3 regions of the Tepidibacillus fermentans genome follow, and region 1 is predicted to be linked to each of the others. Evidence: riboswitches for the same ligand, from Rfam matches in the RefSeq annotation. Region 1 holds a riboswitch; each other region holds the start of a gene.
What was found. A riboswitch is a leader RNA that binds a small molecule or an ion and turns the genes downstream of it on or off. The one in region 1 is predicted to bind S-adenosylmethionine.
Positions count from the first base shown of each region.

Region 2: linked by a shared signal. The riboswitch ahead of EDD72_RS04545 (homocysteine synthase) and the one ahead of metX (homoserine O-acetyltransferase MetX) in region 1 are both predicted to bind S-adenosylmethionine.
Region 3: linked by a shared signal. The riboswitch ahead of EDD72_RS10730 (methionine ABC transporter ATP-binding protein) and the one ahead of metX (homoserine O-acetyltransferase MetX) in region 1 are both predicted to bind S-adenosylmethionine.

Region 1 is NZ_SMAB01000010.1:42,919-53,165, reverse strand. Features, by position in the region: gene EDD72_RS07660 (glutamine--tRNA ligase/YqeY domain fusion protein) at 1-628, shown strand, start outside; gene EDD72_RS07655 (DUF47 domain-containing protein) at 841-1,461, shown strand; gene EDD72_RS07650 (inorganic phosphate transporter) at 1,474-2,463, shown strand; gene EDD72_RS07645 (aldo/keto reductase) at 2,628-3,410, shown strand; gene EDD72_RS07640 (carbon-nitrogen hydrolase family protein) at 3,449-4,306, shown strand; gene EDD72_RS07630 (acetate uptake transporter) at 4,644-5,252, shown strand; gene EDD72_RS07625 (class I SAM-dependent methyltransferase) at 5,303-5,998, opposite strand; gene gerQ (spore coat protein GerQ) at 6,271-6,687, opposite strand; gene EDD72_RS07615 (cell wall hydrolase) at 6,703-7,137, opposite strand; SAM riboswitch class I at 7,303-7,406, shown strand; SAM riboswitch class I at 7,514-7,618, shown strand; gene metX (homoserine O-acetyltransferase MetX) at 7,687-8,778, shown strand; gene EDD72_RS07605 (homoserine dehydrogenase) at 8,765-10,072, shown strand; gene EDD72_RS07600 (ASKHA domain-containing protein) at 10,100-10,247, shown strand, end outside.
Region 2 is NZ_SMAB01000005.1:32,386-42,632, reverse strand. Features, by position in the region: gene EDD72_RS04565 (amino acid ABC transporter ATP-binding protein) at 1-105, shown strand, start outside; gene hpf (ribosome hibernation-promoting factor, HPF/YfiA family) at 226-774, shown strand; gene EDD72_RS04555 (hypothetical protein) at 1,003-1,254, shown strand; gene secA2 (accessory Sec system translocase SecA2) at 1,414-3,927, shown strand; SAM riboswitch class I at 4,009-4,124, shown strand; gene EDD72_RS04545 (homocysteine synthase) at 4,196-5,485, shown strand; one part of gene prfB (peptide chain release factor 2) at 5,843-5,917, shown strand; one part of gene prfB (peptide chain release factor 2) at 5,919-6,968, shown strand; gene EDD72_RS04535 (YitT family protein) at 7,000-7,872, shown strand; gene EDD72_RS04530 (transketolase) at 7,929-8,768, shown strand; gene EDD72_RS04525 (transketolase family protein) at 8,761-9,693, shown strand; gene EDD72_RS04520 (urease accessory protein UreH domain-containing protein) at 9,824-10,247, opposite strand, start outside.
Region 3 is NZ_SMAB01000021.1:5,936-16,182, reverse strand. Features, by position in the region: gene allD (ureidoglycolate dehydrogenase) at 1-662, shown strand, start outside; gene EDD72_RS10775 (sugar kinase) at 684-1,634, shown strand; gene EDD72_RS10770 (bifunctional 4-hydroxy-2-oxoglutarate aldolase/2-dehydro-3-deoxy-phosphogluconate aldolase) at 1,647-2,288, shown strand; gene EDD72_RS10765 (TRAP transporter substrate-binding protein) at 2,409-3,431, shown strand; gene EDD72_RS10760 (TRAP transporter small permease) at 3,493-4,020, shown strand; gene EDD72_RS10755 (TRAP transporter large permease) at 4,022-5,293, shown strand; gene EDD72_RS10750 (dihydrodipicolinate synthase family protein) at 5,324-6,232, shown strand; partial or broken gene EDD72_RS10745 (hydantoinase/oxoprolinase N-terminal domain-containing protein) at 6,425-6,620, shown strand; gene EDD72_RS10740 (hypothetical protein) at 6,843-7,124, opposite strand; gene EDD72_RS10735 (hypothetical protein) at 7,524-7,979, shown strand; SAM riboswitch class I at 8,334-8,442, shown strand; gene EDD72_RS10730 (methionine ABC transporter ATP-binding protein) at 8,559-9,593, shown strand; gene EDD72_RS10725 (methionine ABC transporter permease) at 9,574-10,233, shown strand.

The DNA.
Region 1 (10,247 bases):
CCCGTTAAAAGTAGTCATTACCAATTATCCCGAGGATCAAGTGGAAATGCTCGAAGCAGAAAATAATTCAGAGAATCCAGAGATGGGAACTCGTATGATTCCTTTCTCTCGAGAAATCTATATTGAACAAGACGACTTTATGGAGAATCCACCGAAAAAATATCACCGATTATATCCAGGAAATGAAGTTCGCTTAAAACATGCTTACTTTATTAAATGCAATGAGGTTATTAAGGATGAAAAGGGAAATGTCATCGAACTTCACTGTACGTATGATCCAGAAACAAAAAGCGGTACTGGTTTTACCGGAAGAAAGGTGAAAGGAACGATTCATTGGGTAGAAGCCAAACATGCGATCCCTGCCGAGTTCCGTTTATACGAGCCGTTAATCCTAGAGGAAGAGCAGCAAGAGGGAGGCTCTTTCTTAGAAAATATCAATCCAAATTCATTAGAAGTCTTACAAGGTTTTGTTGAGCCGAATATGAAAGAGGCAAAGCCTCAAGATAAATTCCAATTTTTCCGTCATGGATACTTCAATGTCGACCCAAAATATACTACGGACGAGAAAAAGGTGTTTAATCGGATTGTATCTTTAAAGAGTTCTTTTGTAATAGATGGTAATAAATGATTCCACATAGTGATAAGGAGTTCTGAACAAGAACTTCTTTTTTGTTGACACTCGAACTATCGGCATAAAAAACTTCCGCTAAAGAAGGACTCGACTACTTCTTCGAAAGACTTCGATAGAAGTTTTTAATATAAGGTCTATTTATTTCAAATTATCCTTTTGATAGAATATTTGAGGACAAATAAGTTCAGAAGAAAATGGGGGCGTATTTCATGTTGTTTACGTCAAAAAAGGACAAGTTTCTAGAAATGCTCTTAAGCATAGCCAAAAATTTAGAAGATGCTGCTCATTATTTTGTTGACTTTAAGATTCATAATGAGGAAGATCTAAAAGAATTTCAAAAAACGATGAAAGAATACGAAAAAAATGGGGATTCCATCATTCATCATCTTATCGTTACATTAAATAAATCGTTTATTACCCCAATTGAAAGGGAAGATATTTTGGAGTTAGCAATGAAAATGGATGATGTCTTAGATGGATTTGAACGTTGTGCATCACGCTTAGATATGTACAATATTACGCTAGCTGATCAATATATGGTTACCTTTGTAGATAAGATTTATGAAAGTTCAAAAGAAGTGGTTCGAGCTGCAGAATTACTATCTGAAAAAAAATTAATGGATATTCGTCCGCATGTGATTAAAATCAATGATTATGAATCTGAATGCGATGATCTTTTGCGTGATAGTATAAAACAATTATTCCTCAGAGAAAAGGATCCAATCAAAGTTATTCAATATAAAGAGATCTATGAAACGCTGGAGAGCATCTCTGATAGCTGCGAGGATGTTGGGAATACACTAGAAACAATCATCATGAGAAATGCTTAAGGAGATGTCAAGATGGGTACCATTCTATTACTAATCATTGTCCTTTTTGCCTTAAGTTTTGATTTTATTAATGGATTCCATGATACAGCCAATGCGATTGCTACTTCTGTATCGACTCGAGCCTTAAGTCCTAGGGCAGCCATTGTATTAGCTGCTACAATGAATTTCATTGGGGCACTTACATTTACAGGAGTAGCCAAAACGATTACAAAAGGTATTGTCGACCCTTTTACATTAGAAAACGGAGCAATGGTAGTATTGGCTGGTTTAATCGGTGCTATTATATGGAACTTGATAACTTGGTATTATGGAATTCCAAGTAGCTCTTCTCATGCAATTATTGGTGCAATTGCAGGTGCGGCGATCTCTGCAGCTGGATTCAATGCTTTGAATTACAATGGTTTTTTGAAAATTATCGAATCTTTGATAATCTCTCCTTTCTTAGCTATTACGATTGGTTTTATTATTATGACTTTGTTTCAATGGATATTTAAAGATTTCCATCTTGCAAAAACAAATCGAGGATTCCGCATCTTTCAAATCTTTACAGCTGCACTTCAATCTTATGCTCATGGTACAAATGATGCCCAAAAAGTAATGGGAATTATTACGTTAGCACTCATCGCAGGTGGATTCCAAACGAATACAAATATTCCTATGTGGGTTCGATTATTATCTGCGACAGCGATGGGTTTGGGTACATCAGTTGGGGGATGGAAGATCATTAAAACGGTTGGCGGGAAAATCATGAAAATAAAGCCGATTAATGGCGCAGCTGCAGATTTATCCTCTGCCATCGTTATCTTCGGATTTACCACCTTAAAGCTACCTGTAAGTTCAACACATGTGATCTCTTCATCGATAATGGGGGTTGGTGCTGCGAAGAGGGTGAAAGATGTAAAGTGGGGAATAGCAGGTAAAATTGTGATCACTTGGATTATTACCCTCCCACTATCAGCCCTTATTGCTGCTATGATCTATCAACTGCTCGCACTTTTTTAAAAAGGCTCAGTTTCAGATGAGTCTTTTTTGTTTCCTAAAAAACTTCAACTATATATAAAAAAGAAAGATAGGTTATAATAAGACCGATTTCACAATATGGATCAGGGGGGATTATCGTGCCATTTAATATTACCGACTCTACCGTATTACATAATGGGGTAAAAATGCCCTGGCTTGGGCTTGGTGTCTATAAGGCAAAAGAAGGGGAAGAGGTTGAAAACGCAGTAAAGACGGCATTAAAAGTTGGTTATCGGAGTATCGATACGGCGGCATTTTATGATAACGAAGTAGGAGTTGGAAAAGCGATAAGAGAATCAGGGGTACAAAGAGAAGAGATTTTTATCACGACAAAAGTTTGGAACAACCGTCAAGGATATGAATCTACACTACAAGCCTTTGAAGAGAGCAGAAAGAAGTTAGGTGTAGAATACGTTGATCTTTATTTAATTCATTGGCCTGTGAAAGGGAAATACAAAGAAACTTGGAAAGCTCTCGAAAAATTGTACAAAGATGGCTATGTTAAGGCAATTGGGGTAAGCAATTTCCAAATCCATCACCTTGAAGATGTGATGGCAGATGCTGAGATCATCCCCATGGTGAATCAAGTTGAATTTCATCCAAGACTTACACAAAAAGAATTACTTCATTTTTGCAAAACCCATAATATTCAATTAGAAGCATGGCGACCACTGATGCAAGGTCAAATTTTCAACGAACCAACAATTGTCGAATTAGCTAACAAATATAGCAAAAAGCCATCACAGATCGTACTAAGATGGGATTTACAGCATGGAGTAGTTACGATCCCTAAGTCTGTACATGAAGATCGAATTAAAGAAAACGCAGATATTTTTGACTTTGAACTCGACACAGAGGACATGCTAGCCATTGATGAATTAAATGAAAACCAAAGATTAGGAGCAGACCCGGATAACTTTGATTTTTAATTTAGGTATTTTAAGATCAAAAGACAGGAGGGCTTACGATGAAAATGCGAGTTTCTGCTGTACAGTATCATCTTCATTCAATTCACAGTTTCGAAGAGTTTGCTAAGCAAGTTGAACATTATGTAAAAACAGCAGAAGAATTTGGCGCCGAATTTCTGTTATTTCCAGAATTTTTTACTACCCAACTATTATCCATTGGTGATGAAAAAAAGAATGCATTAACTATTCAGGATTTACCATCTTTTACAGAGCAGTATCTTCACTTGTTCCAAAATCTTGCAAAAGAGAAACAGATGTATATCATTGGCGGAACTCATATTATTGAAAAGGAAGGGAAATTATATAATACAGCGCACTTATTTTATCCAGATGGAAGAATCGAAGAACAAGCAAAGCTTCACATGACACCAACGGAAGTGAAAGAATGGAAAATTACTCCTGGTGATTCACTCAAAGTTTTTGATACAGAGAAAGGGAAAATCGCCATTTTAACATGTTATGATATTGAATTCCCGGAAATTGTAAGAATGGCCAAAGCAAAAGGCGCGGATGTTATTTTTAGCCCGTCTTGTACCGATGATCGCCATGGTTTTCACCGGGTTCGCTATACAAGTCATGCTCGGGCGATCGAAAACCAAGTCTATGTTGTCCTAACAGGGACAATCGGATCATTACCAACTGTTGACTTTATGAGAGCCAATTTTGGTCAAGCAGCAATTATCACCCCGAATGATATTCCATTCCCACCAAGAGGAATTTTAGCAGAAGGGGAAATTAATGACGACATGGTGATAACCGCTGATCTTGATTTAGAACTTTTATATAAGGTTAGAGAAAGCGGCTCTGTCACGACTTGGAGAGACAGACGAACAGACTTGTATCCTGATTGGAAGTAGGGTGATCATATGTTTTATAAGGAACGATATCTGTTTAACGGAGTGAAAGAATGCCCATTGCCGTGATTCCTAATTATCTAGAGGACGAAGAATCCCATCATTATAGTGTATTAATGGAATGGGAAAACCCGTTTATAAATGAATAGCGTCTACATGATTTAGGGTCTGCCTTATGCAGGCTCTTTTTATATGTAAATACTCAATATTTGAAAAATTCTTTATTTTTGTTGAATTTAGAAAATATTTCTGTTACCATTAGAACATGGATAACTTTGTCATAGATAAGGGATAGTGCAAAGTTTAAAGCAATAGGAAAATGGGAGGGGAATAATCTAAAATGAGTGGGAATGAAGAAAAACAGTTTAGTGTGGTAGAGCCAGGGGGAATTGGTTTATTAGGGTTAGCCATTGTAACGTTGGTGGCTTCATCCCAGAAGTTAGGAATAACACAAGGGTTTTCGTATGCAGTTCCATGGGCATTATTTTTAGGTGCATTTGCTCAATTGTTTGCAAGTATTAATGATTCGAAACGGAATAATATCTTTGGAAGTACTGCATTTGCTGCTTACGCATTTTTTTGGTTTGCAGTAGGAATTACTTGGTTAATTCAAATGGGTGCTTTTGGTGAAGAATTAAAAGCAGATGTGGATATCAAACAACTTGGTTTTGCTTTTGTTGGTTATTTAATTTTTAGTATTTATATGACGATTGGATCAATGGAAACGAATAAAGTTTTATTTATCATTTTTGTACTTATTGATCTTTTATTTATTGGTCTTTCCCTAAGCTCGTTCCAGATACTACCTGAGTTTTCTCATAAACTGGCGGCATGGTCAGAACTTGCGATCTCAATGGTTTCTTTTTATGGGTCGGCTGCAACTGTTTTAAATCACCATTTTGGTCGTCAGTTTTTACCAACTGGTAAGCCATTAGGAATTTTTAAATAATTTGTAAAATAACAAAAAGGGGGTTGACCCAAAAGTAAGGGTTCAGGCCCCTATTTTTGTTTTGAAATCCAGCATAATCGATGGGTACGTAATAAAGGGATCGAGTTAAAAAGATGATATAAAGCAGGATGAATTTTAACCACTTGCCTACTAATCGGTGGTGCTAAAGTTACACGCCAAGATTTAATTTGACCTTCGGGAAATAATTCTTTAATCCTTCTTAAGGGAATCCCTTTTACATCAGGGTTATTAGGGTTGTTATAAACAAAATCATACCAAAGAATACCACCACCAGGTTTGACAAGCCGCCAAATATTAGCGGCTAATTTTTGTTGAAACTCTTCATCAAGAATGGATGTAAAAACCGTTGATTGAAGAACAATATCAAAACTATGATCCGACATATCAAGGGTAGAAGCATCACCAATCATCACTTTGGTAACGACCGGTAATGTTCTTCTGGCATGAAAGGCCCTTTCTTCTAATAGTTCATTGGCAACAAGATTTTCTGGTTTAAAACCTAAGCGAATGAGATGAAGAAGATTCCCACCTGAACCACAACCGATTTCTAAAACTTTTTTATCGGCTAAAGGTTCAAGTTTTGCCCATTTCAACAACTGAATCAGTTTTCGTTCTTTTTCTTGTTGGGTTAAATAAACGACCGGATTTAAAGGTTCATACCAATTTTGTCTGGCAAGTTGGTTTCGTTTTGCATAGGCTTCTTTGATTCTTTCAATTTCCTTCATTTTCCTAAACCCCTATTAAGCGTTTGTTTAAACATCTAAAATATTTCCAGATATAAGGGGGAATATTCAAAGAATCAAAGGAAATGCAATAAAAATAGGTTTGTATGATTCTATAAGGGCGACTTTAGCGAGCGAGTTTTCCTACCGACTGTTTATTCAAGGAAAACCGCGAGGTATCGGAGTGCGTTAGAATCATACAAGCCATGGGTTTTAAAAAGGCAGGAAAAAATCGTTAATTTCCTGCCTTTTTTCGATGCGCACAGCATGGGGGTTTATCTTGGAATCGCTGGAGGAACATAATTCAGTTCTTCATCAAAAGTAATATAGTCAAGATTAACCATCAATAAGAGGTACCGTTTCCCTGTTTCAGGATCACTAATAATGATATGGTCCTTACCTGCTGCTTCTAGTCTTCCGCGGAACACCTTTGCATTCCATTCTTTATTATTTTCAAAAGTCATATAAATGGTAGCAATTTTTCCGAGATTTAATCGCAAAATGTTTTCAATATAGGATTCCTCTAAAGGTAATTGCCCTGGAATTTCGATCCCGCGTTCAGGGGCTTGGGGTGTTGGAATCATGGGTTGCATTGGATACATTGGTTGCATCGGCATTATAGGTTGGGGGAAATTTTGATCATATTGAGATGCTGAAAATAGATCATAAAAATAAGGATAGTATGGATACATAAACAATCACTCCTTTTAAAAAGTTCCATAAACTGAAGGACAGTCTGAATAAGTAGGTGCATAAAAACAATGGGATTTATATCGTCCTGTATTCCATGCTATATACCACCTACTAGGACAACTTCTTCTTCCTGGATTAAAAAACCATAGGGCAAAAGTAGCAGGATGATATTTTTCTCCATTGACCACTTTTCGAGCTAATTGGATTTCTAAAGTGCGTGCTCTTTGATAAAAATAGGATTTTTGTACAGCCTCGAATCCTCCTGGGGATTGAAAGATCATTTGCGGCACGGTTCGGATTCCTTTGAAATCTAAACAATTGGCTCGAACCCGGTTTACTCCAACATTCCCAACTAGCAACATCCCAAGTTTCCCTTCACTTTCTGCTTCTGCCCGCATTAATCTAGCTAGTAATTTCAAATCGTTTATGTTTGTTTTAATAACAGCCATTGACTCACCTCGCACATTAGGCCTCTATAACAATATATTTTGATTAAAAAAAATGGTGAAAAATTATCACAGGAAATCTCGAAAAGGAAAGAAATTTCAATTTTGTCTTGACATAGACTGGTAATGATTATATGATGTCATTAACAATCTAAAACGACACAGGATTTCTTATCGAGAGAGGTGGAGGGACTGGCCCAATGAAGCCCGGCAACCGGTTTTTAAAAACGCGGTGCCAATTCCTGCGGAGAATCATCTCCGAGAGATAAGAAGAGCGTAAAACTACCCTCTTCTTATGAAGAGGGTTTTTTCATGTTTATGAAAGTTACGGAGTTCATGTTATTTTATCTAAATAATAAAAGAGAATATTAATTGATTATTCTTATCCAGAGAGGTGGAGGGACTGGCCCAATGAAGCCCGGCAACCGGTTTTATAAAAACGCGGTGCCAATTCCTGCGGAGAATCATCTCCGAGAGATAAGAAGAGTGTAAAAGAACTACCCTCTTCTTATGAAGAGGGTTTTTTATTTATCTTTTTGGGGGGGGACTTTAATGGTAACAACGATCATTCAATCACCCTATGAAGCAAGTGTCATTGAAATTGGCGAGTTATCTTTAGAATCAGGGAAAAAGTTAAAAAATGTACAGATTGCTTATGAACGGGTAGGATCAAAGGAAGCACCAGTTATTCTTGTATGTCATGCTTTAACAGGGAATCAATTTGCCGTTGGAACAGAACAAAACCCTGGTTGGTGGTCAGGATTGATTGGGCCAGATAAAGCGATTAATACGCAAGAATTTCAAGTGATCACGATGAATGTGATTGGTGGATGTGATGGATCAACAGGCCCATTAACCATTGACCCAGATACAGGCAATTCTTATCGAGCTAATTTCCCATTCATCTCCATTCGTGATATGGTTCACGCTCAATATCTCGCTTTAAAAAAGCTGAAAATTGACCATGTCAAGGCGATTATCGGTGGATCATTAGGTGGGATGCAGGTATTGGAGTGGGGGGTTCTCTATCCTGATTTTATGGATACGCTGATTCTTCTTGCAGTCACACCCTATCTTAGTGATTATGCGATTGCTTATAACTTAATCGCAAGGTTGGCAATCATAAATGATCCAGCATGGAATCAAGGGGATTATCTTTCAAATGAACAGATTAATGGATTAAAAATTGCTCGTATGGTAGGGATGGTTACGTATCGATCAGCTGAACTCTTTAATGCTCGCTTTCAAAGAGCACAACATGCGAATTGGGGTATTCGTCATGACGAGACTACTTTTGAAGTGGAATCTTATTTACGTTATCAAGGAGAAAAATTGACTCGGAGATTTGACGCGAATAGTTATCTTTATTTATTAAAAGCGATGGATCGATTTGATTTAGGAAAAGACCGTGGGGATTGGAGAAAAGCCTTAGAGCTAATGGAAGCTTCGATGATCGCCATTGGATTTCGAGGGGATTTGCTTTATCCACCTAAAGAATTAGAACAACTAGTCGAGCATTACCAGAAAATAGGTGGAAGAGCTAAATTCATCGAAGTAGATACACAATTTGGCCATGATGGATTTTTAGTTGAATTTGAGAAATGGGCTCATCTAGTGAGGGAGGGTATATATGGAATCGATTAAAGTCGTATTATTAGGTTTGGGTACTGTAGGTAAAGGAGTATATGAGACGATTCAAACACATCAGACTCAACTTCAAGCAGTATTAGGTAAGAAGATCGAGGTAGTTGCAATTCTTGTTAAAAATAAGGAAAAAAAAAGAGAGATTGATCTTGATCCTTCGGTTATCCTTACTACTGATTATGTGGATATCCTTCAATTGCCAGAGATTGATTTTGTGATTGAAATGATTGGTGGAATTGAACCAGCAAGAACATATATTGAGCAGTCATTAACAAAAGGGTGTCATGTGATTACAGCAAATAAAGAATTAATGGCTTTCCATGGAAAAGAATTACGTAAGATTGCTGAACAAACTGGTTTTCAACTAGCCTATGAAGCAAGTGTGGCTGGTGCTATTCCTGTCATTCGTACATTACAAGAATTATTACAAGTAAACCATATCACAAAAATTGAAGCGATCCTTAATGGTACGACGAATTATATTCTGACACAAATGCGGAAAGGAAAAATCTCTTTTGAGCAAGCGTTAATGGAAGCAAAAGAAAAAGGGTATGCAGAAGCAGATCCAAGTAATGATATTGAAGGATGGGACGCCTTTTTTAAATTAATGGTTCTAAGTGATTTAGTGTTTGATGAACAACCGAATTGGAATCATGTTGATCGATCAGGAATTGAACAGGTATTAATCGAAGACTTGACGCTTGCCGAACAATTTGGATTACGTTTAAAATTGATCGGATCACTATATAAGAACCATGATCGTTGGGAGGCAAAAGTAAAACCAACCTTTTTATCAAAGTCACACCCTCTTTATTATGTAGAAGGTGTTGAAAATGGAATTGTAATCGAAACGGATCTAGCAGGACGATTGTTTTTTCAAGGATCAGGTGCAGGCTCTTTAGCCACTGCTAGTGCAATTATCGAAGATCTCGTCAATGTATGGCAACGACAGAAATTGGGTGTTCCAAAAAGAGGGGTTAAATGGAAAGCAATTGCTGAGCATAAAGGAGACCAATCCTATTGGTTTGTTATACAATCAAAACAAAAACACAGGAAGAATGAGGATTTATTATTGAAAAATTCATTTCAACAGTTCGGCATAACGATTCATGCCAGTGAATGGATAGAATTACCCAATCAGGAATATACCACTGGTTATGTCATTTCAGGTAGGGGAGATGACATCAAGAAATTTCTCTATCAAGTAGAAAAACAATACTGGGGATTAAAATGGTATCCTATTTCTACTTGGCAAGAGCAAGAGGAGAAAAGTAAGCGAAAAGTATATGCATGAAAGAAATCATGGTAAGGCGGGAGAAAAATGGCAACAAGAACAATCTTTATTGAAAAAGGAGAGACAAGAATCACTCGATATGTAGAGACAGGAACAAGACTTCTTGATCTGATTCAAAATGAAGAGATACCGCTACCTGCTACATGTGGGGGAACAGGGCGATGTGGTACATGTA
Region 2 (10,247 bases), on a different contig from region 1:
GTATTTATGGATCAAGGGCAAATTATAGAGGAAGGGAAACCAGAAGAAATCTTTTCTCAACCAAGACACGCACGGACACAATCCTTTCTTAGTAAAGTATTGTGAATTCTTATATCAATTGACGGTTCACGTATGTTTTTACCATTGGTAGAATATACCGAATGATATGTGTTATAATGAAAATAGGAAATTGGACAATCTTTACATTTGAAAGGAGCGGTGACCATGAATTTCATCGTTCGTGGGGACAACATTGAAGTGACTGAGGCATTAAGAGAGTATGTGGAGAAGAAAGTGGGTCGCATCGAGAAGTATTTCGATACTCCTCTTACAGCACCTGTTTATGTAACAATGAAGGTGGTTCGCGATCTTCATAGTGTTGAGGTAACCGTTCAACTACCAGGAGTTGTCCTGCGTGGAGAAGAACAAAACGAAGATATGTATGCTGCAATTGACCTCGTGGTGGAAAAATTAGAAAGACAGATCCGTAAACATAAAACAAAAATTAACCGAAAATTCAGGGAACAAGGAAGTCTAAAAACCCTTTTTAAAGAGGATCCTGTTGGTACAAAGGCTAATGAAGAGGAAGAAGAATTCCAAATCGTCAAAATCAAACGTTTTAATCTTAAACCAATGGATGTAGAAGAAGCCATTTTGCAAATGAATATGTTGGGCCATTCCTTCTTCGTATTCTCCAATGCGGAAACCGAAGAAACCAATATTGTATATAAACGTAAAGATGGCCGTTATGGTTTAATTGAGCCAGAATTTTAATGGTAATCTGTCCAGTTTATTTTGACATATAGTGTCGATTGGAAAACGCTCGCGAAAGTCGCAGCTTATAGAAACATACAAGCCTAGCTTATTAGGTTTGTATATTCCATAAGCAGCGACTTTTGGGAGTGTATTTTTTTTGTTTGTGCATATAAAGTATATAATCATAGAATGGACCAGCACCACTAGGCTTTTGCCTACATAGGATATGTCAGGAGGTGAAGAAAAATGGCATTTCTAAAATTTCTCCTTTATGTTGTCATTTTTTTCGCCATTTCAACGATAACGCAAATGGTTTATAGTGGATTGAAAAAGTCTTATTCCTTTGAGTCAGATTGGATCGCTCCTCTGTTCAGTGTGATTACAATTATGTTCTGGATGATCATCCCCTCCCATTGGTTCGTTCTCCTCCTGTTTGCGATAACATTAGGTATTACTGCCCAAGATAAAGGAAAAAACACAAAGCGGAAATTATTTTAATCTTTTGCTGCCAAGCTGGCAGTTTTTTTTGGAACGGAATTGGTGACATAAACGTTAAATAAATAAAGAAATAAAAAGGATCAATGAGATTTTTTGCTCCAACTGTCAAAGAGTGATAAAATAAAAATTAGACTTTTTCCTGTGAGAGGAGTTGTACTTGTGTTCGGATTACTAAAAAAAGTGATCGGTGACATGAATGAGCGTGAAATTAAACGTTTAAATAAAACAGTGGAAAAAATCAATCAACTTGAACCTCAAATCAAAGCTTTAAGCGATGAACAATTACGAGAAAAAACAGCTGAATTTAAAGAACGGTTGCAAAAAGGGGAAACGTTTGATGACCTCTTACCTGAAGCCTTTGCCGTTGTGCGTGAAGCTTCTCAACGTGTCTTAGGATTACGTCACTTTGATGTTCAGTTAATTGGTGGTATGGTCCTTCATGAAGGACGTATTGCGGAGATGAAAACAGGAGAGGGGAAAACACTTGTTGCAACCTTACCTGCTTATTTAAACGCTTTATCTGGTCAAGGGGTGCATATTGTTACTGTCAACGATTATTTAGCGCAACGTGACCGGAATACCATGGGTAAAATTTATGAATTTCTTGGGTTGACCGTTGGTTTAAATATCCACGGAGTTTCTGCTGAAGAAAAGCAAGCTGCTTATCAAGCCGATATTACCTATGGGACGAATAACGAGTTTGGTTTTGATTATCTACGAGATAACATGGTCTTATATAAAGAACAAATGGTACAAAGACCTTTGAATTTTGCCATTATTGACGAGGTGGACAGTATACTCATTGATGAGGCTAGAACTCCATTGATTATTTCGGGTACAGCTTCTAAGTCGACCGATTTATACTATGCAGCAGCACATTTTGTCAAACGTTTGGTTGCAAATGAAGATTATACGTTAGATGAAAAAACCAATACGGTAAATCTGACAGAATCTGGTGTGGATAAGGCAGAGAAAGCATTTGGCATCGATAACCTTTACGATACCAATCATATGACCCTAAATCATCATATTACTCAAGCCTTAAAGGCGGCTGTCTTAATGAAACGAGATCGTGATTATGTTGTACAAGATGGTGAAGTGATCATTGTTGACGAATTTACAGGCCGTTTAATGTATGGTCGCCGTTATAGTGATGGTCTACATCAAAGTATTGAAGCGAAAGAAGGACTTCAAGTACAAAATGAAAGTATGACCTTAGCAACCATCACCTTACAAAATTATTTTCGTATGTATAAAAAATTGGCAGGTATGACGGGTACTGCAAAAACAGAAGAAGAGGAATTTAAACGAATTTATGGTTTGGATGTTGTGGTGATCCCAACGAATAAACCAATGATCCGTATCGATTTACCTGATGTCGTTTATAAAACGGAACGAGCAAAATTTAAAGCGGTTATTGACGAAATTGTCCACCGATATGAAAAAAAACAACCTGTACTGGTGGGTACCATCTCAATTGAAAAGTCGGAACTTTTATCCGACATGTTAAAACGTAAGGGGATACCACATCATGTATTAAATGCGAAGTACCATGAAAAAGAAGCAGAAATTATTGCAAAAGCTGGCCAAGCAGGTGCAGTAACCATTGCAACCAATATGGCGGGCCGTGGTACGGATATTGTTCTTGGTGAAGGAGTTGCTGAGCTAGGCGGACTTCATATCATCGGTACGGAACGGCATGAGAGTCGAAGGATTGACAACCAATTAAGAGGACGTTCGGGACGTCAAGGAGATCCGGGTTCTAGTCAATTTTTCATCTCACTTGAAGATGATTTAATGAGAAGATTTGGCTCCGATCACATTATGGGAATGATGGATCGCCTAGGAATGGAAGAAGATCAACCGATCGAAAGTAAGATGGTGACAAAGGCAATTGAATCGGCTCAGAAGAAAGTGGAAGGTCATAACTTCGATATTCGTCGTGTCGTACTACAGTATGACGATGTGATGAACCAGCAACGGGAAGTCATCTATAGTCAGCGCAGACAAGTATTAGAAAGTGATAACTTGCGTGATGTCATTATCAACATGATCATGAATTTTGCCGAACGTTTGGTCAATATCCATTGTCCAACCGATCAAGTCCAAGAAGATTGGGATTTGAAGTCTTTATTAGACCATGCCAATGCAACCTTTTTAAATGAAGGAACTCTTTCCGAAAAAGATATATGGGGCAAAGAACCAGAAGAGATTTTGGAGCGTTTCCGTGAGGTTGTGGAACAACAATATCATCGAAGAGAAGAAGAACTTGGTGAGAATATGCGTGAATTTGAAAAAGTCATTCTTCTTCGTGCCGTCGATAGTAAATGGATGGATCATATCGATGCGATGGATCAATTACGGCAAGGGATTCATCTGAGAGCATATGGTCAAACAGATCCATTACGGGAATATCAGATGGAGGGATTTGAAATGTTCCAGGCCATGATCCAAGCCATCGAAGAAGAAGTGGCTACTTATATCATGAAAGCCCAAATCCAGAATCATCTTCAACGTGAGGCTGTTGCTGTGGGTCATGCGGTAGATAATACCAATCCAGAACCAAATTCGAAGAAAAAACCAGTTCGTGCAGCACAGAAAATCGGTCGAAACGATCCATGTCCATGTGGAAGTGGTAAGAAATATAAACACTGTCATGGAGCAGCACATTAGCAGCACATTCATCGATTGACAAGATTTCAGGGTCAAACTATAATGAATTCAAATTCCTTTAAAATTTCATATTGGTTATGCCTCTTATCCAGAGCGGCGGAGGGACTGGCCCAATGAAGCCCGGCAACCGACGCACAGTCTAACTGTGTTGGCAGGTGCTAATTCCAGCAGAATCTTATGATTCTGAAAGATGAGGGGGGGAAAGGTTATTCACTCCTTCTCATCGAGAGGGAGTTTTTTATTTTCATAAAAAGAGAGGAGAAATAAGATGAGTCAAGAAAAAAGTTATGAATTCGAAACGATTGCTTTACATGGGGGTCAACAACCTGATCCAGTAACAGGTTCAAGAGCAGTACCGATCTATCAAACCACTTCTTATGTATTTAAAGATACAGATCATGCTGCTAACTTATTTGCTTTAAAAGAACCAGGGAATATTTATACTCGAATAATGAACCCCACTCAAGATGTATTTGAAAATCGCGTGGCTCAATTAGAAGGTGGAGTTGGAGCCTTGGCTCTTGCTTCTGGATCTGCAGCCATTACCTATGCAATTCTTAACATTGCTGGTGCTGGGGATGAAATCGTATCCTCAAGTAGTTTGTATGGTGGTACATATAATCTTTTTTCTACCACACTCCCGAAACTAGGAATTACGGTTAAGTTTGTTGATCAAAGTAACACAGAGAATTTTCGACAAGCCATAAGCGAAAAAACGAAAGCAATTTATGCTGAAAGTATCGGAAATCCCAAAATTGATGTGCTAGATATCGAGGCTGTTGCCAACATTGCCCATGAAGCAGGAATTCCTCTTATCGTAGATAATACGTTTGCTACCCCTTATCTTCTTCGTCCATTTGATCATGGAGCTGATATTGTTGTTCATTCTGCGACCAAATTTATCGGTGGTCATGGAACTTCTATTGGCGGTGTAATTGTCGATGGAGGCAAATTTAATTGGGATAATGGTAAATTTCCAGGTTTAACGGAACCAGATCCAAGTTATCATGGGGTGGTATATACCAAAGACTTTGGATCATTAGCATACATTATCAAAGCAAGGGTTCAGTTATTAAGGGATATGGGAGCAGCGATTTCACCTTTTAATGCTTTTTTACTTCTTCAAGGATTAGAAACATTGCATTTACGAATGGAGCGACATAGTGCAAATGCTTTGCAAATTGCACAGTTTTTAGAAAACCATGATTTCGTTACTTGGGTGAATTATCCGGGCCTTCCTTCAAATCAATATTATGATTTAGCACAAAAATACCTACCAAAGGGTCAAGGGGCAATCTTCACCTTTGGCATTAAAGGTGGAGTCGAAGAAGGAAGAAAATTTATTAACAACTTAAAACTATTCTCCCATTTAGCCAATGTTGGAGATGCCAAATCATTAGTCATTCATCCAGCAAGTACAACCCACCAACAATTATCTCTTGAAGAGCAACTTAGTGCTGGTGTTACTCCTGAAATGATTCGTTTATCCATCGGAATTGAAAATGTAAATGATCTGATTGCCGATCTAGATCAAGCCTTACAAGCAAGTCAAAAGTGAAAATAAAAAAAATAAAAAAGTGTAAAAAGGTTGCAAAAGCAACCTTTTTTTCTTAATTATTGTGGAAGAAGAAGCGGAATAAACGGCGTAAACATGGGAAATTAGGAGAGATTAATTTCTTAATCAAAGACAAGTTAATCAAATTAGCGGCTTAGGATAACCGAAAGTCTAAGGAAGAAAAACATCGGAAGCCGTATAAGGGAAACCTCACGTACGGTTGATGAAGGGAAACTGAAATGAGTAAAGAAGCTTATGGTCGCTATGAAAGTTTCAGTTTTCTGCTCAACTTCTAATCCTTGGAGTAATGGGTAAACTATGGTATGATGAAATTTGAGATTTATTTAAAGAGGTGAAGCTATGATATCGCAGGGAGAACTAAAGAATGAACTAGAAAAGATGGCCAAACGATTGGCAGAGATTAGGGGGTCTCTTTGACATAGAAAGTAAAAAGAGCCGAATCGCTGAGTTAGAACAAAAAATGGCTCAACCTGATTTTTGGAATGATAATGATGCGGCGCAAAAAGTGATTAACGAAGTGAATCGTTTGAAAGAACAAGTGGAGCAAATCACTAATCTTGAGCAAGAATATGAAGATTTGCAGGTTATGTTAGAATTAGCGTTGGAAGAGAATGACGAATCGATTCTCCATGAAGTAGCAAAAGGAGTGAAAGCATTAAGCAAGAATTTTGCTGACTATGAGTTGCAATTGCTTTTAAATGGCCCTTATGATAAAAATAACGCGATTCTAGAGATTCACCCTGGGGCAGGGGGGACGGAATCCCAAGACTGGGCCTCGATGTTACTTCGCATGTATACGAGATGGGCGGAATCGCATGGATATAAAGTGGAAGTATTAGATTATTTAGCTGGCGATGAAGCAGGGATCAAAAGCGTCACTTTGTTGATCAAAGGTCACAACGCGTATGGTTATTTGGCAGCAGAAAAAGGAGTACATCGCTTAGTTCGAATCTCTCCTTTTGATGCTTCAGGCAGAAGACATACTTCTTTTTCTTCAGTTGAAGTGATGCCGGAATTAGATGATGATGTCGATATCGAAATTCGACCAGAAGACTTAAAAATTGATACGTATCGTTCAAGTGGTGCAGGTGGCCAACACGTGAATACGACTGATTCGGCAGTTCGGATCACACATATCCCTACGAATATTGTGGTTACTTGTCAAACGGAGCGCTCGCAGATCAAGAATAGAGAGCGAGCGATGAAGATTTTGAAAGCTAGATTGTATGAAAAACAACGAGAAGAACAAGAAAAAGAATTGGCTGAAATACGTGGAGACCAAAAGGAAATTGGCTGGGGAAGTCAAATTCGTTCTTATGTCTTCCACCCTTACTCGATGGTAAAAGATCATCGAACCAATACTGAGGTGGGAAATGTCAATGCTGTAATGGATGGGGAGATTGACATTTTCATTGATTCCTATCTAAGGAGTAAAATCTCGAATCAAAGTGAAACAACCAATTAGAAGATGAAACCCTGCTCAATGGAGAATGATTATGAAGCAACAACGTGAAATGAAGTTAAATCCATCTCAGAAAGGGTATCAATATATTCAAGAATATAGTTATTTGATTTTAGGGTCATTGATTGTCGCCCTAGCATTTAATTTATTTCTTAATCCGAATGGAATCGCCCCAGGGGGTGTAAGTGGATTAAGTACGATCATTGAACGTCAATTTGGCATTGAGCCAGCGATTACACAATGGTCACTCAACATTCCACTTTTCATTGCTGGATTATTCTTACTTGGGAAAAAATTCGGAGCAAAAACTGCATTCGGTTCCATCATCCTCCCTTTCTTTGTTTTAATTACCAAAAATCTAAAGCCGATCACGCATTTTCCCTTATTAGCCGCTGTTTATGGCGGTGTAGTACTTGGAATCGGCTTAGGTTTTGTTTTTCGAGGAAAAGCTTCAACAGGGGGAACTGATCTTGCAGCACAAATTTTACATAAGTATACAGGTATCAGTTTAGGTTTTGCTGTTTTACTGATGGACGGTTTGGTCGTTTTTACATCTGGAATAGTTTTTGGTCCTGAAAATGCACTTTATGCATTGATTTCGTTATTTTTAACCAGTAAGACGATTGATTTTGTCCAAATCGGGTTAGCGTATTCGAAGCTGGCCTTTATTATTTCAGAACAACAAGAGCAAATTGGACAAGTAATTCTCCACGATTTAGACCGGGGGGCCACTATTCTTAACGGAAAAGGAGCTTATACAGGAAACAGAAGAGATGTTTTGATGGTTGTTTTTGACCAAAGGGAAACAACGCGATTAAAGGAGTTAATTAAATCCGTTGATTCAAATGCTTTTGTCATTGTCACAGATACTCATGAGGTGTTAGGTGAGGGTTTTCGTGCACATTGATGTACGATTTGCCAAATCACATAGAAAATCTATATTCTTGTTATGGAGGGAAGAATATGCCTTTAGATGAACAAACACATTCTTCATTAAAGAAAATTGCCAATACCATTCGTCAAGATATTGTAAAAATGGTAGCTGAGGCCAATTCGGGACATCCTGGTGGTTCTTTATCTGCCGCAGACATCGTTACATATTTATACTTTCATGAGATGAAGATTGATCCTCAGAATCCCCAGGATCCAGATCGTGACCGCTTTGTTTTAAGCAAAGGACATGCAAGTCCTGTTCTTTACGCTGCTCTAGCAGAAAAGGGATTTTTTCCAAAAGAAGAGCTAATGACTTTCCGTAAGATTAATTCTCGTCTTCAAGGACACCCAAGTCGTAAATCTCTACCAGGAGTAGAACAAAGTACGGGTTCATTAGGACAAGGATTATCTTCAGCCAATGGTATGGCACTTGCCGGAAAATTAGATCAGAGAGATTATCGCGTTTATGTCATGATTGGTGATGGCGAAATCCAAGAGGGAATGATTTGGGAAGCAGCCATGGCAGCTGCTCATTACAAATTGGACAATCTCACTGCAATCCTTGACTATAACCATCTGCAGATTGATGGCTCGGTTGAAGATATACTAAACCCAGCACCTGTGGATGAGAAGTTCCACGCATTTGGTTGGCATGTGATTGAAATTGATGGCCATGATATGAATCAAATCCATGATGCCATCCAAGAAGCAAAACAAATCAAAGGAAAACCAACCTTGATTATTGCCAATACTGTAAAAGGAAAAGGGGTTTCCTTTATGGAAAATCAAGTCGGATGGCATGGAACAGCACCTAATAAGGAACAATTACAACAAGCTTTAGAAGAATTGGGAGGGAAGCAAAATGACTAAAATTGCAACCCGTGATGCTTATGGGAAAGCATTAGTAGAAATTGCTGAAAAATATCCAAATATCGTTGTCTTAGATGCAGATCTCGCTAAGTCAACGAAAACGATCGATTTTGCGAAAAAATATCCGGAGCGTTTCTTTGATATGGGGATCGCTGAAGCCAATATGATTGGAACTGCTGCAGGTCTTGCAACAACAGGAAAGATTCCGTTTGTGAGTACCTTTGCTTTATTTGGAACCTTACGTGTAGGGGATATGATTCGTAACTCGATCTGCTATCCGAAGTTAAATGTGAAAATCGCTGTGACTCACTCCGGACTTACTCTCGGAGAGGATGGAGCTTCCCACCAAGCTGTAGAAGATATTGCGATGATGAGAGCGATACCGAATATGACGGTTATTGTTCCAGCAGATGCGGAAGAGACAAGGCAAGTAATCCATGCAGCTGCCGAGTACGATGGTCCAATGTATATTCGCTTAGGTCGTCCAGCCGTTCCAGTGATTTTTGATGAGAATTACAAATTTGAGATTGGTAAAGGAACCGTTGTAAAAGAGGGTTCTGATGTAACCATCATTGCGATGGGTGTGATGGTAAGCCCAGCAATTGAAGCGGCAAAACAATTAGAACAAGAAGGAATTTCTGCTCGTATCATCAATATGTCTTCTGTGAAGCCGATTGATCAGGAGATGATTATTAAGGCTGCTAAAGAAACGAAGGGAATCGTCACCGCTGAAGAACATAATATTTATGGTGGATTAGGTAGTGCCGTAGCTGAAGTGGTTACTGAACACGCACCAACGATTGTTCGACGTGTAGGTGTTGAGGATACGTTTGGAGAATCTGGTAAACCTGATGAATTACTTGAGAAGTATGGTTTAACGAAAGAACATATTATTGAGGAAGTTTATAAAATTATGAAAGCTTAGGGTAAATAGAATTTTGTATATGATAAGGGTAGCTTTTCTTCGAGCTACCTTTTTTTATGGGGCTTGTATGTTCTAACGGAGCGCGTTGGAATATACAAACCTCTTCTCGTTAGAACATATAAGCCTATTTTCATTGTACCCACAGCTTAAACAAACCCTCGGTAATTCCTAAATTATACATATAATAAATTCCAAATATCATACTTATTGCCCCTGCAAAAATCGTTAAGGATTGATTCATCTGAACATGTTTTGCACTCAAAACAAAAGGAATACCGATCAGGGTTGTAAAGGTTAACATACTAAGTGTTGTGCCAATCCCGAAAACGAGAATATAAATGGCTCCTTCAAAAGGATTATGTACGGTTGACATCGTCAAAATTATCATGGCTGCACTGCCTGCTAGACCATGAATAAACCCAATCAATAAAGATTTTAAATAGGAAATCTTCTTCTCATCTTTTGGATGGACATGAGAATGATGACGGTCATGAAAATGGTTATGAACAACCCCATCATGTTCATGCTGATGAACATGGATCTTATTCTTCTTG
Region 3 (10,247 bases), on a different contig from region 1:
GCCACTGCGGTGCATTGTCTTATTATGTTCAACAGGCCGCTCAAGAAAATATAATAGGAATTGCAATGACACATACGGACAAAGTGGTTGTTCCTTTTGGTGGAGCAAAACCCTTTTTTGGAACAAATCCAATTGCCTTTGGTTTCCCAGCTAAAGAGAACAAACCTATTATTTTAGATATGGCAACCAGCAATGTGGCTTTTGGAAAGATTTTGCATGCAAGAGAAGTTGGGCAATCCATTCCAGCAGATTGGGGAGTAGATGAAGACGGTAAGCCAACAACGGATCCAGAAAAAGTAAGTGCACTATTACCATTTGCTGGGCCTAAAGGATATGGATTAGCAATGGTTGTAGATATCTTTTCTGGCATTCTTGTAGGGGCAGCTTTTGGCCCACACATTACCCCAATGTACGGAGAATATAACAAAATGCGTAAGCTAGGACACTTTGTCGCTGCCATTAATCCTGCAGTATTTACGAACTTAGAATCATTCTTAAGCAATATGGATCAAATGATTAATGAAATTCATGCATCCCAACCGGCAGAAGGATTTACTCGAGTAATGGTGCCTGGTGAACCAGAACAACGAAATGAAGAAGAAAGATTGAAAAACGGAATACCTATCCCTGAATCTATCTACAATTATTTAATTCAAAACTAATTTTAATTAGGGTGACTTACTATGGACGTAGTAACAGTTGGAGAAACAATGGTTCTTATGACCCCAGATTCTAGTGGACCAATGAGATATGCAAATGAATTTATGCGGAAGTTTGCTGGAGCTGAATCCAATTTGGCTATCGGATTAGCTAGATTAGGCCATCAAGTCGGTTGGATTAGCCGAGTAGGGAAAGATGAATTCGGTAAAGCAATGGTTTCATTTATTAGAGGAGAAGGAGTTGATGTGAGCCAAGTAAAGGTTGATGATTCTGCTCCTACAGGGCTTTATTTCAAAGAATTCAGAAGAGCGAATGATCTTAGAGTCTATTATTATCGGAAAAATTCGGCGGCAAGTAAGCTAAGCCCGGTTGATTTGAATGAGGAATACATCGCAAGTGCTAAATTCCTTCATATCACAGGTATTACACCTGCATTGAGTGATAGTTGCTACGAAATGATATTTTCAGCAATAGAAATGGCTAAAAAACATTCCGTGAAGGTGGTGTTTGATCCGAATTTAAGAAGAAAACTATGGGACGAAGGAAAAGCGAGAGAAACTTTTCTAAAAATCGCTTCTCAAGCAGATATTGTCCTTCCTGGTCTTGATGAAGGCGAGTTTATGTTTGGTGAAAAAGACGTAGAAAAGCTAGGGAAGTTATTTATTGAACATGGTTCTGCTATTGTTGTGATCAAAACAGGTGCAGATGGAGCTTTTTACTTTACAAATGATGATCATAGATTTGTTCCTGGTTTTCCTGTTGCAAAAGTAGTTGACCCCGTTGGCGCAGGAGATGGTTTTGCTGCAGGATTTATTTCTGGTTTACTAGATGAACTAAGCCTATATGAAGCAGTGAAAAGAGGAAATGCATTAGGAGCTTTTGCAGTGACAGTGAATGGGGACGTTGAGGGTTTACCTGATAGAGACGAGTTGTTCACATTTTTCAATGAAAAAAGTAACGATGTAAGCAGATAGGGGTGAAATAATATGAAGCTACTACAAGAAATTATGGAAAATGGGGTCGTTGCAATTATTCGAGGCGCAAAACCCGAAAATATTCTACAAATAGCTAAGGCTTTAAAAGATGGAGGAATAAAAACTCTAGAGATAACTGTAGAAACTCCAAAAGTATTAACATTAATTGAAAAAGTTTCAGATGAATTTGGAGATGATCTAATCGTTGGTGCAGGAACTGTTCTTGATCCTGAAACAGCAAGAGTAGCAATTATGTCGGGGGCTAAATTTATCTTTTCACCAACAGTCAATGTGGAAACGATTCAAATGGCAAAACGCTATGGAGTCATTAGTATACCAGGTGCATTAACTCCGACAGAGATAATTACCGCTTACGAACATGGAGCGGACATCATCAAAGTATTTCCAGCAAACGTTTTTGGACCAAAGTATTTAAAAGATATCCATGGTCCATTACCACATATTCCTTTAATGCCAACTGGTGGATTAGATTTAACCAACGTAGCAGATTACATTAAAGCAGGTGGAGTAGCCGTTGGTATTGGAAGTTCTTTAGTAAACACCAAGAAAATGATAGATGAAACTTACTTGAAAGAATTAGAGTCAAACGCTTCAAAATTTGTTTTAGCGGTAAGAAAAGCAAGAGAAAAATAAAAAAACATTACTTGAAGAAATCAAACTTGAAAGGAGGGATCCTAACAAGATTTCTTCATAGTAATGTTCAAATAAAAAAGCAACCTAATTTATTATACATCAATTGGGGGGTAAATAAAGATGAAGCTTAAGAAGTTATTTTTATTCGGATTAATTGCTGTGTTAATGTTAACATCTGTTGCTTGCAGTCAAGGTACAAATGATACGCAAGCTACTTCTAAAGATGGTGTAACAAAAATTAAGATTGCAAACTATTTTGCAGAAGATCATCCTCAAAATGTCGCATTAAGAGAAAAATTCAAGAAGATTGTTGAAGAAAAGACAAATGGAAAAGTTGTTGTTGAAATATACCCAAGTAACCAACTGGGTGATGAGGCGCAATTTACCAATGGTGTTCGAAATGGAACAGTTGAAATGGCTATTACGGGTATGGGATTACAAACTGCTAATCCAAAGATTGGTGCAGTCGAGTGGCCATTCTTATTTGAGAGTTATGACCATGCACGAAAAGCATTAAACGGTGAAGTTGGAGACGAAATTGAAACAGAGTTTCGTAAATTAGGTGTAGAACCTTTAGCATGGACAGTAAACGGTTTCAGAGTCATTTCTGCTAATCGTCCAATTAAATCAATGGATGATTTCAAAGGTTTCCGTTTAAGAATGCCAAACATTCCAATTTTCGTTAATACAGGTAAAGCATTAGGCGCTAATGTACAGCCGCTTCCATTATCTGAAGTATTTACTGCATTAGAACAAAAAGTTATTGATGGTCAAGAAAACCCATACGCAACATTAAAAGCTTCTGGTTTCTATGAAGTTCAGAAATACGTATTAGAATCAAATCACATGTTTAGTCCAAACGTTTATTTAATGAATAAGAAGTTATTTGATAGTTTTGATAAAGAAACACAACAAATTATTAAAGAGGCTGCTCAAGAATCTGCAAATTACGAATGGGAACTTTTATTAAAATCAGAAGAAGATGTTAAAAAGTTCTTAAAAGAAAAGGGTCTTGAAATCATTGTTCCTGACGCTCAATTTAAAGAGCAAATGGTTAAAGCAATGGACCCCGTATATCAAGATCTATATAAACAATATGATTGGGCAAAAGCGTTTGTAGAAAAAGTTCGTAATTCTAAGTAATAAACTATTGCCATGGGAATAAATCCCATGGCAATATCAATCCATTAAGAGGTGAGGCGAGATGGAGAAACTATTAAAATTGTTAAATGGCATTTTAAATGCGATTATTGTATTGGTCCTTAGTATTATGGTTATTCTCGTTTTTCTAAATGTTGTTCTCCGATACGGATTTGATTCTGGGCTCACATGGTCGGAAGAGATAGCCCGATTCGCATTTGTGTGGGTTGTATTTTTAGGAGCAGTGGTAGCATTAAAAGATAAAAGCCATTTAGGGGTAGACTTACTAACAGCGAAACTCCCTTTATTTATACAAAAAATATTATATGTTATATCAAATCTTTTAATTGTAGTTGTTTTAGGATTATTTATAGATGGATTACTGAAAATGATGGAATTAAATAAATTAGTTAAGGGACCTGCAACAGGAATTCCTATAAATATCCTCTATTGGGCCGGATTATTTGCTGCGGTAGTTATGATTGCTATAAGCATCGTTCAGACCGTTCGTTTTGTTTTCTTTAATCAAGATCCTCCTCCTTGGGTCAAAACAGAAATGGATTCAACAGTGAAGTTAAGGGAGGGGAAATAAAATGATATGGTTATTTTTAGGAAGTTTATTTTTCTTCTTACTTATTGGTGTTCCTATAGCTATCTCAATGTTACTTAGTGCCATAGCAATGATGTTAGCATTAGGTATTTTTGACACTCAAATAATTGCTGAGAATTTGATTAATGGTGCGAATAGTTTTGCGCTAATGGCCATTCCATTCTTTGTATTAACCGGGGAAATCATGAATGTTGGTGGAATTTCTCAAAGGATCGTTGATTTTGCCAGTTCGTTAGTCGGTCATATTCGTGGCGGCTTAGGTTATGTAATGATTATCTCAGGTGTTATATTTGCTGGATTGTCTGGATCCGCTGTAGCGGATACTGCAGCTTTAGGTGCCATACTAATCCCAATGATGGTAGCAAAAGGTTATAATGTCAATCGTTCATCCGGTTTAGTAGCTGCAACAGGTATACTTGGAACTATTATTCCTCCAAGTATTCCGATGATCCTATTTGGAGTAATTGGTGGAGTTTCAATTACTAAGTTGTTTATGTCAGGTATTGTTCCTGGAATTTTATTGGCAACTGGTTTAATTACGGTATGGTATTTTGTAGCTAAGAAAGATAATGCTCAAACCATGCCAAAAGCAACAAAAGAAGAAAGATGGAAAGCGTTTAAAAGAGCATTTTGGGCATTATTGCTCCCACTAATCATTATCGTTGGATTACGTGGAGGTATTTTTACACCTACCGAAGCAGGCGTAGTTTCTGCAGTATATGCATTAATTGTTAGTTTTGGCTATAGAGAAATGAAACCAAGAGATTTACTAAAAGTATTTATTGAAGCAACCAAAACAACTGGAGTTGTTATGTTCTTAGCTGCAACCGCAATAGTTTCTGGTTATGTCATCACAGTTGCTCAAGTGCCTTTAGAATTAGCCGAGTTCTTGCAAGGGCTTACAACTAATCCAACCATTTTAATGATCATTATTATGATTTTCTTATTATTAGTAGGTATGGTTATGGACTTAACTCCAGCAATTTTAATCTTCACACCTGTTTTATTGCCTGTGATTACTCAAGTGGGAATTGATCCCGTTTATTTTGGATTATTGGTGGTTATTAACTTATCGATAGGGTTAATTACACCGCCTGTTGGTACTGTACTATATGTAGGGTGTGGAATTAGTAAGATAAGTTTAGTTGAAATTTCTAAGGGTGTATTACCATTTTTAATTGTTGAAGTAATTATCTTATTCCTTTTAGTTTTATTTCCCGAACTAGTAACCGTTCCGCTTGGGTGGTTTGCTTAAAAAAAGATTTAAAAAAATAGGGGGATTATAATGGTTCAAAATGGTCTTTTTAAAGGCATTATCCCACCAGTATCAACCATCTTTAACGAAAACCTAAAATTGGACCGCCAAGGAATGGGGAAATTAATTGATTTTCTCATTGATTCGGGAGTACATGGATTATTTTTCTTAGGTAGTGGTGGCGAGTTTAGCCAGATGTCTTTTGAAGAGCGAAAAGAAGTTGCTGCATTTGCAACAGAATATGTAAAAGATAGAGTACCCGTTTTAATCGGAACAGGTGGAACCAATACGCGTGAAATCATTGCTCTCAACCAACATGCTAAAGAAATCGGAGCAGACGGTGTTGTGATTATTAATCCATATTATTGGCCATTAACGGAAGAGAATTTATTGGCTCATTATGGCGAAATCGCCGAAAACACGGAACTACCGATTTTACTCTATAACTTCCCAAATCTGACAGGCCAAGATTTAACACCGGAAATCGTGTTAAAGTTAGTAGATAAATACCCGAATATTGTTGGTATCAAAGAAACGGTTGATATGGCAGGGCATATTCGAGAAATGATCCTGAAAGTAAAAAGCAAACATCCTCATTTCTCTGTTTTAGCAGGTTTTGATGATCACCTTTTAAATACGCTTTCCCTTGGTGGAGATGGTTCGATCTCAGCCAGTGGAAACTTTGCACCTGAATTAACGGTAGGAATCTATCAAGCATTCCAGAATAGGGATTATGAAAAAGCGATTGAGTTACACAAAAGATTAGCATTCTTGCCTCTTATGTATAAGTTAGATTCTCCATTTGTAAATGTAGTTAAAGAGGCAACAAAACTTAGAGGGCTTGATATTTCCACTCATGTTCTCCCACCTGCTCGTCCTTTAAGTGAGGAGAAAAAGCAAGAATTGATTGCAATATTAAAAGATGCCTCTCTTTTATAATTAATGAAACATATTTGGAGTAAATTATGGGTTATCTATATTGGGATAGTGAAAACACTATCCTTTTTTATTGCAAATAAACACTGAAACCACACTATTGGATTAATCCTTTACAACAAGAAGTAGTAGTTCTTTGCGTTATTACTCCAGTTTTTTTTTTGAATCATTATGAATCAGAGAAAGGTGGTTATTATGAGAGTAGCTATAGATATAGGGGGTACCTTTACGGACTTAGTACTATGTTGATGATGATGGGAGAATCGGCATTGCTAAAAGTCATACTACCCCTCCAAATTTTGAACAAGGCGTAATTGATGTCATTGAGAAAAGTAATTTGGATCCGAGAGATATAGAAACATTTATTCATGGTACTACTCAGCTGTTCAATCATTAATCATTACTGGTATTTCTTACTACATATTCATGGACTTAAAAACAAGAATTGCCCCTGATCGTTTTACACCCGAAATTTGGAGAAATTAAAAATAGAAAATAAATCTCATAAGGAAGAAATGAGTAAATAAGAAAAACCTTTTGACATAATATGATCCCCTTATATTAGACAGAATAGAGATCTGTTTACTATATAGGGGATTTTAAATGACCAATTTTATTCTTCAAATATCGAGACGCGATCTCCTGATGTTGTAATTCCCGAAAAATTATCAGGGTCAAACTGTTCCCAATGGGTAGTCTCATCTAAAATCATAGCACCTTGCTGTTGTAAACGCTGAAAGTCATCTTCAGACAAAAAGATATACTCATACTTATTCAGATAACGAATCCTCCATAATGTTTTACCCTTAAGTTCTGCAAACCATTGATGCAATTTTTCGCAACCTTCTTCAATTTTAGTTAGTTTTTTTTCACATAATGGACAGAGGTATTCCATTATTTTTTCCCCTCGCATTCAATGATAAAAATTGGCTTCTCGCCAATTTATCTAATCTAACTTCTAACTTCTAATTTCTTTTTATTATATGTTATGCAACTATTCGATAAATTTCAATCATCAATTGAATTAATTTTATCAATTTATTTTAATAATTTTTTGATTCATTGTGAATAAATGGAAGTGATTGATTCATCGAATAATGGTTTCATGAATCGGGTAACGTAACTTTAACAAAGGAAAAGGAGGGGAATCCATTTGAAAAAGGATCAAGAACAAAAAATCCCGCCTCATATTGATATGGTAGAACAAATGGTTCAATCCTCACCAAAATTAAAAAGAAAAGCAAAAAAAGGGAAGGAATAACGGAAGCTTTAACTCCTGAAAGGAGAGAAAAGAATGATAACCGTGATCGGGTTTATAACGATATTTTTGATCCTTCTTTTCTTACTCATCAGTTATTACTTTTTAGTTAAAAAACCAAAAACGGCCAAAAAGGAACAATCTAATATCATTCAGCTGCAAACCGATGGATTTGATTTTATTCTCTATAATGGAAAGGTAAAAGAATTAATAACCGATTATCATCGGTATCTTGCAGACTTAGATGTGGTAGTCTATAGTAAGAGATTATTTATTGGTTTTTTAGAACCAAAATATGCTTACATAGACATTCCAGCAAAAGCCATTCAATCGGTAAAGTATGAACCCAATAAACTAACAATATCTTGTTTTAAAGAATTATCTGGTACGAAAAAGATTGTCATAAAAACAAAAACAACCCAACAACTTTATCATTTAGCCAAAAAGATTGATTTTATCTCACGAAGATCAAAAAAAGTTACTGCAATATGAAAGAAAAGGGAGTTCGAGGCTCCTTTTTCTCATTTTAAGTCTTGATTCATTTTTTTCAATCAAGTTGGTTAGTAGCGTTAAGCTAAAACTTAAGACAAAGTAGAAGATGACGACATCAGTCGAATAATATGATGATCTATGAATAGACAGCCATTTGAAGTGTCATCCATAAACCTATCAGAAGAATATTTAATGCTCCTCAAAATGAGCGTACTCTTTCATTCCTACGAAAAGTTTTGTAATATTTATCCATAATTTTCGTTATAAAATTTTTGTTGACAGTTTTATTATGAGGTGGTACTATTTATTCATCTGTTATGAAGCATTGATTTGATGAAGTGAATAAGTGTTGTATCCTTATCTAGAGAGGTGGAGGGACTGGCCCTATGAAGCCCGGCAACCTACCATAATATTATGGGAAGGTGCCAATTCCTGCAGGACTTTTTGTTCTGAAAGATAAGGAAAGGACTTTCGTTAAAATTAGGGATCCTTTCTGAGTTTTTCAGAAAGGATTTTTATTTTGTCAATGTAGAAAAATATCAACAAGCTTTGTTGTGACATAGAAAGTGGTGAATAGAATTGATTCGACTTCATAAGGTGAAAAAAGTATATAACGGTAACAAAGAAGAAGTTGTTGCCTTAAAGGAAATTAATTTAGAAATCGAAAAAGGTGAAATCTATGGGATCATTGGTTACTCTGGGGCTGGGAAAAGTACATTGATCCGCTTAATCAATATGTTAGAAGAGCCAACAGAAGGGGAAATTTGGGTAGATGGTCGCCAAATGAACCGATTAAGTCAGAAGGAACTTCGTAAAGCGAGACAGGAAGTTGGGATGATCTTTCAACACTTTAATTTATTATGGTCCCGAACGGTTTTTGAGAATATTGCCTTTCCTTTAGAAATTGCTGGTGTACCAAAAGAAGAGATCAATCAAAGGGTGAATGAGTTAATCGATCTTGTTGGTTTAACAGAAAGGGCAAATGCCTATCCTTCAGAATTAAGTGGTGGGCAAAAACAAAGAGTAGGGATTGCTAGAGCTTTGGCGAACCGTCCAAAGGTATTGTTAAGTGATGAAGCTACTTCCGCGCTTGATCCCAAAACGACGGATTCAATCCTTGAGCTGTTGCAAGAGATTAATCGAAAAATGGGAATTACCATTATCTTAATTACTCATGAGATGCATGTGATTCAAAAAATTTGTCATAAAGTAGCTGTGATCGATCAAGGAGAAATTGTTGAAGAAGGCCCTGTACTAGAGGTGTTCACCCACCCAAAACAACAAATTACTAAAGAGTTTGTCAAGCAAGTAACTGAACATATGGATACAGAAGAAACCATTCGCCAAATCCCGTTGGAAAAAGGAAGTTACATTTTAAAATGTAAATTTGTCGGTGAAAACGCCAACCAGCCAATTATTAGTCGCTGGGTGAAAACATTAGATGTTGAGGCCAATATTTTAGAAGGAAACATTCAATATGTTCAAGGTTCTTCCTATGGTTCGTTATATATTCAAGTGAAGACAACAGTAGATAAATTAAACGAATCGATTCAATTTCTCTCAAATTGCGGGGTAGAAGTGGAGGTGGTGGAGAATGTGGTTGGAACCAAGTGAATGGACGCAGCTATTTGAAGCAGCGTTAGAAACATTATATATGGTTGGAATATCGGGTTTATTTACCGTCATCCTTGGAATACCATTAGGAATCTTTTTGGTTCTAACGGATAAGGGACAATTATTAGAAAACCGTATACTCAATATCATCTTATCTGTCATCGTGAATGTTTTCCGTTCAATACCATTCATTATTTTGATGGTTTTATTAATTCCTTTTACTCGTAAAATAGTAGGGACACCGATTGGCTCTACGGCTGCAACCGTACCTTTAATCGTTGGGGCTGCGCCATTTTTCGCTCGGCTAGTTGAAACTTCCTTAAGAGAAGTGAATAAAGGGGTCATTGAGGCGGCCTTATCGATGGGGGCGAATATCCGCCAAATCATTTTTAAAGTCTACCTACCTGAAGCGATGCCTTCCATTCTGTCAGGGATTACTGTTACCTTGGTTGCCTTGATCAGCTATTCAGCTATGGCTGGAGTTCTGGGCGGCGGCGGCCTAGGAAATATGGCAATTATTTATGGTTATCAGCTTTATAACACACCTGTTATGTTAGTTACAACTGCTGTTATTCTACTTCTCGTCCAATTGGTTCAAACTCTTGGGGATCACATCTCTAAGAGAATAGATAAAAAATAATAAATATAGGGAGG